Regions from separate parts of the Vibrio sp. QJM3NY_26 genome, predicted to be linked through region 1. Evidence: predicted binding sites of a transcription regulator. Region 1 holds the regulator's gene; the other holds the start of a gene.
The links. Region 1 encodes MetJ, which represses methionine synthesis genes. Its sites were predicted from a motif close to TTAGACNTNTANANGTCTAA; they were not measured.
Positions count from the first base shown of each region.

Region 2: a site for MetJ is predicted at 2,446-2,465, ahead of AC3CH4_RS06410 (MetQ/NlpA family ABC transporter substrate-binding protein). Genes of this name have one in related genera too.

Region 1 is NZ_CM173515.1:3,167,474-3,171,899, forward strand. It holds gene AC3CH4_RS14155 (bifunctional aspartate kinase/homoserine dehydrogenase II) at 1-132, opposite strand, end outside; gene AC3CH4_RS14160 (O-succinylhomoserine (thiol)-lyase) at 135-1,316, opposite strand; gene metJ (met regulon transcriptional regulator MetJ) at 1,525-1,845, shown strand; gene AC3CH4_RS14170 (malic enzyme-like NAD(P)-binding protein) at 2,078-3,367, opposite strand; gene rpmE (50S ribosomal protein L31) at 3,699-3,917, opposite strand; gene priA (primosomal protein N') at 4,250-4,426, shown strand, end outside.
Region 2 is NZ_CM173515.1:1,432,605-1,437,030, forward strand. It holds gene AC3CH4_RS06395 (polyamine ABC transporter substrate-binding protein) at 1-130, opposite strand, end outside; partial or broken gene AC3CH4_RS06400 (Lrp/AsnC family transcriptional regulator) at 570-665, opposite strand; gene AC3CH4_RS06405 (haloacid dehalogenase type II) at 742-1,422, opposite strand; gene AC3CH4_RS06410 (MetQ/NlpA family ABC transporter substrate-binding protein) at 1,612-2,415, opposite strand; gene AC3CH4_RS06415 (dienelactone hydrolase family protein) at 2,723-3,631, opposite strand; gene AC3CH4_RS06420 (GGDEF domain-containing protein) at 3,950-4,426, opposite strand, start outside.

The DNA.
Region 1 (4,426 bases):
GCCTGCGGCCGATACCACCACCAAATCCGTCGCTGATGAATATTCTCTAAGAATGTTGACCACGCGTTGGTAACATTCAGGGTTCGCTAAACTGCTGCCACCAAATTTATGTAGCTGGCGAAAGGTTGCCATTATTAAACCTCCCCTTCAGCAATAAAGCGTTGTGTTTTTTCAAACGCTTGCTTGAGATCGTCGATTAGGTCTTCCGCATCTTCAAGGCCAACAGAAAGGCGCAGTAGTTGTTGAGAAACACCCGCTTCTGCCAATGCTTCTTCGCCCATCGCACGGTGAGTCATCGACGCAGGGTGACAAATCAGGCTTTCAACACCACCCAGTGATTCAGCCAAAGAAAATAACTCTAACTTATCTACAAAATATTTAAGTGCTTCAAAAGAGCCCGCAAACTCAAAGCTCAACATGGAACCAAAGCCCAACTGCTGTTTCTTCGCGATCTCGTGACCCGGGTGTTCAGGAAGGCTTGGGTGGTAAATAGTGCCCACCAGATCTTGTTGTTGCAGAGCCGTCAGAATTTCACGTGAACTCTCTTCGTGAACACGCATACGCGCACCTAGCGTACGAATACCACGTAGAGTCATGTAACTATCAAATGGTGTGCCGGTCGCACCAATACAGTTGCCCCACCATGCAAGCTCTTCAGCGTGCTCTTCAGTTTTCGTCACGACAACGCCACCAATAACATCTGAGTGTCCGTTGATGTATTTGGTGGTTGAGTGGATAACAAAATCAGCACCCAGCTCTAAAGGCTTTTGGAACACAGGCGTCAAAAACGTGTTATCGACAGCAACCAGAGCACCTACCTCTTTCGCTTTACGGCAAGTCTCTGCAATATCAACCACACGAACCAACGGGTTCGATGGCGTTTCGATTAAGATCAACTTTGGCTTGAGCGCGATCGCCGCATCCAACGCTGCTTGATCCGATTGATCAACGAACAAAACTTTGAAGTCACCTTTTAACGAGCGGGTATTAAATAGGCGGTAAGTACCACCGTAGCAGTCGTGTGGTGCGATAATAAGATCATCACCGCCTAAGAAAGCGGATACCCACAAGTTAAGTGCCGAAGTACCACAGTTAGTCACCACTGCACCTTTGCCAGATTCAAGCTCAAACAATGCCGTTTCTAATAAACCACGGTTTGGGTTACCAGAACGGGTGTAATCGTACTTTGGCACTTCACCAAAAGCGGGAAACCCATAGTTAGTCGAAAGATAAATAGGTGGGACAACGGCATGGTGTTGCGTGTCTGACTCGATACCAGTACGTACTGCGATTGTTGCTGGCTTCCGGCTGCTCATAGGTGCTTCCTTACAAGTTTTGCGTCTGAGAATCACAGCGGCTTGTCGGCATTTTGCGGCTGTGTTAGATATATGTTATTCACTTTACTTTCATAAATGTGAGACGTCAACACTTCTAGACGTCTATATGTCTTTGCTTATGGCAGTAAATCCCGCTAAAATCACCACTATTAATTTATTCTAACAACTAAAGTGATGAAGGTACGCAATGGCCGACTGGAATGGTGAATACATAAGCCCATATGCTGAGCATGGAAAGAAAAGCGAACAAGTAAAAAAAATTACAGTTTCTATCCCTCTAAAAGTGTTAAAGGTTCTTACTGACGAGCGCACTCGCCGCCAGATTAATAACCTACGCCATGCAACAAACAGTGAGCTACTGTGCGAAGCCTTTCTACATGCGTACACAGGCCAACCACTGCCAACGGATGAAGATCTCCGTAAAGACCGTCCAGACGACATCCCGACTGAAGTGAAAAAGCTGATGACAGAGATGGGTATCGAATTCGAAGCGTTTGACGAAGAATAAAAACAACTCAGTCACTGCCTTCAATATTGATTCGCTATAGCTGAACCTTATTTGTCACATCACCCACTACGTTATCGGTAGCTGCTCTGTGAATGATAGACATAAAAAAAACCGACTCCTATGAGTCGGTTTTTTATTATTCTTTTTCGCTCAATAGAGCAACAGCTATTAAGCTATTAAGCTATTAAATTATTAAATTATTAAATTATTAAATTATTAAATTATTAAAGCATTAAGCCATATAGTTAGCAGGCATCTCAATACGAGCTACGCCAGATTCAACGGCCGCTACTGCAACCGCTTGTGCTACGCGAGGAAGTAGACGTGGGTCCATTGGCTTAGGAATGATGTAGCCTTTACCAAACTCCAGTGCAGTCTCACCTGCAGCAGCAAGTACTTCAGCCGGAACTTCTTCTTTCGCTAGTTCACGAATCGCTTTAACCGCAGCCAGCTTCATCTCATCATTGATTTCGCTCGCACGCACATCAAGCGCACCACGGAAAATGAATGGGAAACAAAGTACGTTGTTTACTTGGTTCGGGTAATCGCTACGGCCTGTACCCATGATAAGGTCAGAACGAACTTCATGAGCAAGCTCTGGCTTGATCTCTGGATCTGGGTTTGAACATGCAAACACAACAGGCTTATCAGCCATCAGCGTGAGTGCTTTAGCTGGTAGCAGGTTAGGACCCGATACGCCCAAGAACAGGTCAGCGCCTTCAATAACATCTTCAAGCGTGCGCTTGTCCGTGTTATTTGCGAATAGCGCTTTGTATTCATTCAAGTCTTCACGACGAGTGTGGATTACACCTTTACGGTCAAGCATGTAGATCTTCTCACGCTGAGCGCCACACTTAATCAGCAGTTCCATACAAGCAACAGCTGCTGCGCCAGCACCTAAACAAACGATCTTACACTCTTCAAGCTTCTTACCTTGAAGCTCAATCGCGTTCAGCATACCTGCAGCCGTTACAATCGCTGTACCGTGTTGGTCATCATGGAAAACAGGGACATCACAACGCTCAATCAGGCGGCGCTCAATCTCAAAACAGTCAGGTGCTTTGATGTCTTCTAGGTTAATACCGCCGAATGTATCTGCGATATTCGCAACCGTATCAACGAACTCATCGATTGTGCGGTGTTTTACTTCAATATCGATAGAATCTAAACCAGCAAAACGCTTAAACAGTAGCGCTTTACCTTCCATAACAGGTTTAGAAGCAATAGGGCCAAGGTTACCTAGGCCAAGAATCGCTGTACCGTTAGAGATAACTGCAACCATGTTGCCTTTACCTGTGTACTTATAAACGTTATCAACGTTCTGTGCGATCTCGCGAACAGGCTCAGCCACGCCTGGGCTGTATGCAAGTGCTAGGTCTTCTGCAGAGTTTGCAGGCTTCGTCAGTGCTACGGCAATTTTGCCTGGAATTGGGAACTCATGGTAATCAAGAGCTTGCTGACGGAATTGTTCTTGAGGCGATAACGCTTGAGAGGATTGATCTTGGCGGCTGTCTTCAGACATAGGTGTAGGTTCCTAGGATATTATTATTTGGGGGATCTTGTTCATGTTAATAGATGTACTTCAAAGTTCCTAGGTGGTTAAAGCCTCTGTCTCATTAAAAAACGAGATTTCACTACTAATAAGACCAGTGAGCAGTTGAAATTACTGTCGCTTGTTGAACTTTCGAGCGGATTTCAAGAATGGAGTGTTGGGTGTAAGTTATGAAACAAAACTCAAGCGGGTTGCCTGTCGTTTCGAGAAGTTGATGGCTGAATAAGATTCAGCGTTTTCTTAAATTTCAGGCAACAAAAAAGGACACCGAAGTGTCCTTTTTATGTCTAAATAGCGAGAATTACTTCTTGCTAGAAAGAGCACCGAAACGCTTGTTGAAGCGATCAACACGGCCGCCAGTATCTACGATACGTTGCTTACCAGTGTAGAATGGGTGACATTTGTCACATACGTCTAGGTGGATAGATTCTTTTGCAAGCGTTGAGTTGAACTCAAATGTGTTGCCGCAAGAACAAGTTGCAGAAACTGCTTTGTATTCTGGGTGGATACCAGTTTTCATGGGATAACCTCAAGTAGGCCGTGTCGCTATACGATTCTAAGCCGCACACCACACGTAGTTAAAAAATAAAATAAAGACACCGCTGCATCACTAAACTGCGATAAAGCCATACCTTTAAGGCGCAGTATAGTAATGAATCTATAAGGCAGGATCAACTGATTTGATACATTTTTCACCAATAGCCTCTTTTATTTCCTTTGTCGGCCTGAGATTTCGGGCTCTCGTTATCTTCCTTCGTTAACTCGATACTCTCATCCAAACTGCTCCTCGAATTTAACGCCCTTATCCATTAGACTGTTCGCTCTCGTCAACTCAGATAAAGCTGTCCCTTTATGCGTCCAATGATTGCCCGCGTGGCACTGCCTGTTCCACTAGACAAGCAGTTCGATTACAAGATTCCTAACCACCTATTCCCGATTATTGGTGGACGAGTATCTGTGCCTTTTGGACGACAAACCTTAACAGGTATTGTTACAGCTCTGGTTAACGAATCTGAATTCGAGCTAGAC
Region 2 (4,426 bases), 1.7 Mb from region 1:
GTTCTTCAAACTCTTCTATCAGAATGTCAGAGATATAGTCTTCCCAAGTGAAAATTTTTAGCTCTTCGGCAAAACACCTAGCGGATAAAAAAATAGTACACGTTAGAGTAAAACAAGTTAAAAAACGCATCAGATACCTATTACTAATTGTTTTCGATGGTGTTTAACCATGACGTTGGTTTTGGCCTTATTTATCAAACATAGGCGTAATTGTGCCTCATCATTCAATATATTAGTGAGATGTATATTAGATATCGTGCAAATAGTTGATTTGTGGGACTAGAGTAGACATAGAGAATTGAAAGTGTAAAACATCGTTAAACGTTATTTTTCATATTGGATCAAATCGGAGCATGTTCTTTACTACAAACTCAAACTCCAATATCACCAACTTGCAACTCCACGTCGTCAGTTTGCTTTGAGAAAAAGTACTGAAATTCCAGTAGCTCGATCTTCCACGAAGTAATTACGTTAATGCGGAATGGGGCGAAATATTTGTTGGTGCAGTTCAGGAATTTTGAAGAGCAGCCTCTAGCGCCCCATAAACCCCGAGCAAAAGCGAACTTCATCTATCTCACTGGCAATTTGGTCTTTGTTTTTACCTGACCGAAGGCGAAGCTGGATTCGATAGAAGCTATATTGGGTAGGCGAGTTAATTGCTCTGTAGATAGAATTAAGGCCTCGCGTGTGCGAAGCCTTTTTGTTTGTATCGAGCGGGAGTAGCAAAAGCCTCTTGAGGTTTTACTTGTCTAAATTGTGCTTAATTATCTGCTCTACCACACCATCCATCGTCTTTGAGCTAATCTCCGGCTTCAAATACAAGGAATGATACTCAACACCTGTTCGGTCTATATAGGCGGCTTGTAAGCCAGCAGATAACGCACCATGAGTGTCCCAATCGTGAGTAGCGACAAGACGAAGGTTATCGACAGGCTCTTGTAAAGTTTCTGCTGCAAATTTATACACGTCTGAATTTGGTTTGAAACTGCCTGTTTCTTCAACAGAAATGACGGTGTCGAAATAATCTTCTAAGCCCGAGTTCTTGATTTGAGAAGTGATAAGGTCGAGGGATGAGTTGGAAAACGCGACTGTTTTAAAACCACTTTTACGCAACTTATGTAAAGACTCTTTGATATCAGTGTGCGGTGGTAGATTGGCAAAGGAAGTTAACAAAGCATCTTTGCTTTCCGCCGTTAAATCACACTTGTACCGCTGTGCAATAGCGTCGAGCGCTGCATTCGCTAATTCAGAAAAAGTAGATTTTACGTTTGTTGCGATGCAAACCGTTGAGGAATGTAAAAGCTTTGAAAACCAAAGCGATAGTGCATCCTCACTGCCAAATACCGCTTTAAATTTAGGCTGTAATGACTCCAAATTTAAAACCGTTTCATTTATATCAAACAGTACCACTTCTTTTTTCATGCGAAGAACCCAGATTTAATTGAATTTCATGCTTACATAATCTGCTCTGACGATACGGTTTTCAACTTCGATTTAAGTAATTTATGCTTTACTCTCTAATTTGAAAAGGGGCTGGAATGCGTCAGCGACAACCCGTCAACTCAGGTCTGGCGTTGCTTCATAAGTATCAGGCAACGCCAAATCTTTAGCTTAATTTGCGGCTTCTATGGTGCCTTTGAAAGTGCTGTCTAAAAAGTCACTAATCTCTTGTGAGTGGTAAATTGAGATGATCTTTTTATACGTTTCATTATTTTTGTCTTCTTCTCGCGCCGCTACAACCATCACGGCTAAAGGTGCATCTTTCTTCTCTAAGTAGATACCTTGTTTCTTAGGATCGAGTCCAGCCGACATCACATAGTTCATGGTGATTGCAGCAGCATCTACATCGTCAAGAGAGCGTGGTAACTGCGCGGCATCCACTTCAACAAATCGAATGTTCTTCGGGTTGCTAACAATATCGTTTAAAGATGCGTTGAAACCAGCGTTGTCTTTTAATGAAATCAGCCCGGCATCTTCAAGTAGTAATAGTCCACGCCCGCCATTCGTTGGGTCGTTTGGAATCGCGATTCGTGCGTTATCAGGGATAGAGTCAAGCGAAGTGTACTTGTTAGAGTAAACGCCCATACGCATCAAAATTGAACGTCCGATAGAAACTAACTGGCTATCGTGATTGGCATTAAAGTTGTCGAGAAATGGCTGATGTTGGTAACTATTGAGTTGAATACTTCCATCGTCCAATGCTGCGTTAGGGGTGATGTAGTCTGAGAATTCGACGAGTTCAATGTTAATCCCTTGCTTTGCTGCTTCTTTGGCGACTGCCTGTACAACTTGTGCATGTGGGCCAACTGTCGCCCCTATCTTGATGACAGCCTCGTCTTTTTTTCCACATCCTGTTACGCCGAATACGAAAGCTAATGCCAACAGGGATGCTGTGATTTTTTTGTAGCTGTTCATGATAACTCCATTTAATTAACCAAAAGACATATAGGCGTCTAGATGTCTATATTATCTATTTATGCGATCGGGTCAATAGGTTTGTTAGAAGCAAAGCTAGATTGATATTAAGAGGTTAGATTGATATTAAGCAGCTAGGTGTACTTAATACCAGAATGTCGACACCCCCAAACCTACCTGTAGGGCAAGCCCATGTAGCGTTGAGAAAACAAAGGCCTCGCACGTATGAGGCCTTTTGGGTTTCGTTGAATAAGGTATAGGGCAGTAACTTGGAATTTAAAGAAAACGGGTTCGGTAAAGCTGCCTATTAAGAAAGCTTTTTATTAAAGAACTCAAGTGTACGTGCCCACGCTAACTCTGCTTCTTCTTCAGCATATCGACCTGTTGAATCGTTATGGAAGCCATGATTCACACCGTCATAGATGTAAGCGGTGTAGTCTGCCTCAATCTCTTTGAGTTCAGCTTCATACTCTGGCCAAGTTGCATTCACACGTTTGTCGATTCCCGCAAATTGGATGAGCAATGGCCCTTTAACATTCTTTCTTAAATCTGGTGCGGCAGGAGTACCATAAAACGGAACGCCCGCATCCAGTTGTTCTGGCATTGCCGCCGCCAACATATTTACGATATAGCCACCGAAGCAAAATCCGACTGCGCCTAGCTTACCGTTACTTTTTTCATGAGATTTCAAAAAGTTTGCAGCGGCGATAAAGTATTCTTCGATTTTCTCTCTGGATAATGATTTTTGCATTGCTCGACCTTCATCATCATTACCTGGATACCCACCAAGCGAATAGAGTGCATCAGGTGCAAACGCAATAAACCCCGCGGCTGCGAGTCGTCTTGCCACATCCTTTATATATGGGTTTAAGCCTCTATTTTCATGAACAACTAAGACAACTGGCGCATTATCAGCTAACTCTTTTGGTACCACTAAATAACCACGGCCTTCTCCGTATCCTTTAGGTGAAGGAAATGTCTCGTAGGTTGCTGTGATGGAAGGATCATTGAAAGAGACTTGCTCTGCCTGCGCATAATTAGGGATCAGTGCAGAAGTTAGCGTTGTCATGGTTAAGCCAAGTACAGCCAACCCAGATAGACGAGCCATAAATTCTCTGCGATCAATCAGACCGTGCGCATATTCGTCATACCAATCAAATGCTTCTTGAGGGATAGATCGAGTTGGATCTGATTGAGACTCGGTACTTTGATTCATAACTTTTCCTTGTTGTGAGTTGTTTTACCAATCAACTATAGTGGAAATTTCAATATATTTGAACGATCGCTCAATATCTTTTAGGCTATTTGTTATATCAAAGTACAAAAATTAGATGACAGTCAGATAAAACGATCACTTCGGAATCGATTCCCATCTCTTAGGTTTGTTTTACTGAATCAATCAACACAAGGTTGATGTAAGTGATTAAGTCAGTGAAGTAGGGCGGTTTTGATTATTGGCTTTGAGGAAGTTCTAGCTTTAAATTGGGCAAAGCTTGTTTTTTTCTTAATATGAATATTTAACTACCACATTTTGTTAACGTTCAACAATGCAATCGCGCCCTTGAGATTTTGCGTCGTAGAGGGCGTTATCCGCTCTTTTAATTAATGAATTCCAGTCATCGTTTATGAGAGCTTGAGTCACTCCAATGCTGACAGTATACCTGCCAGATGAGAGCTCTTGATTGGAGTTGTGTTTTGCGTGGTTCCTTATTCTTTCAGCTATTTGCATTGCTTGAATTTTATTCGCTCTAGGTAACATGACAACAAACTCCTCTCCACCATAGCGAAAGCAGAAATCGCTTGTTCGGCATGTATCTTCAAGAATTTGACCAAAGTGCTTAATTACATCATCTCCCTTGTCATGACCATAGGTATCATTAATTTTTTTGAAATGATCTAGGTCGGCCATCAGCACAGAAATGTCACTCTCTCGGCCTGGTTGAACAAGCTTGGGTATCAGCTCTGCTAGGCCTCTACGGTTATAAAGGCCTGTTTGTTCATCAGTGATAGA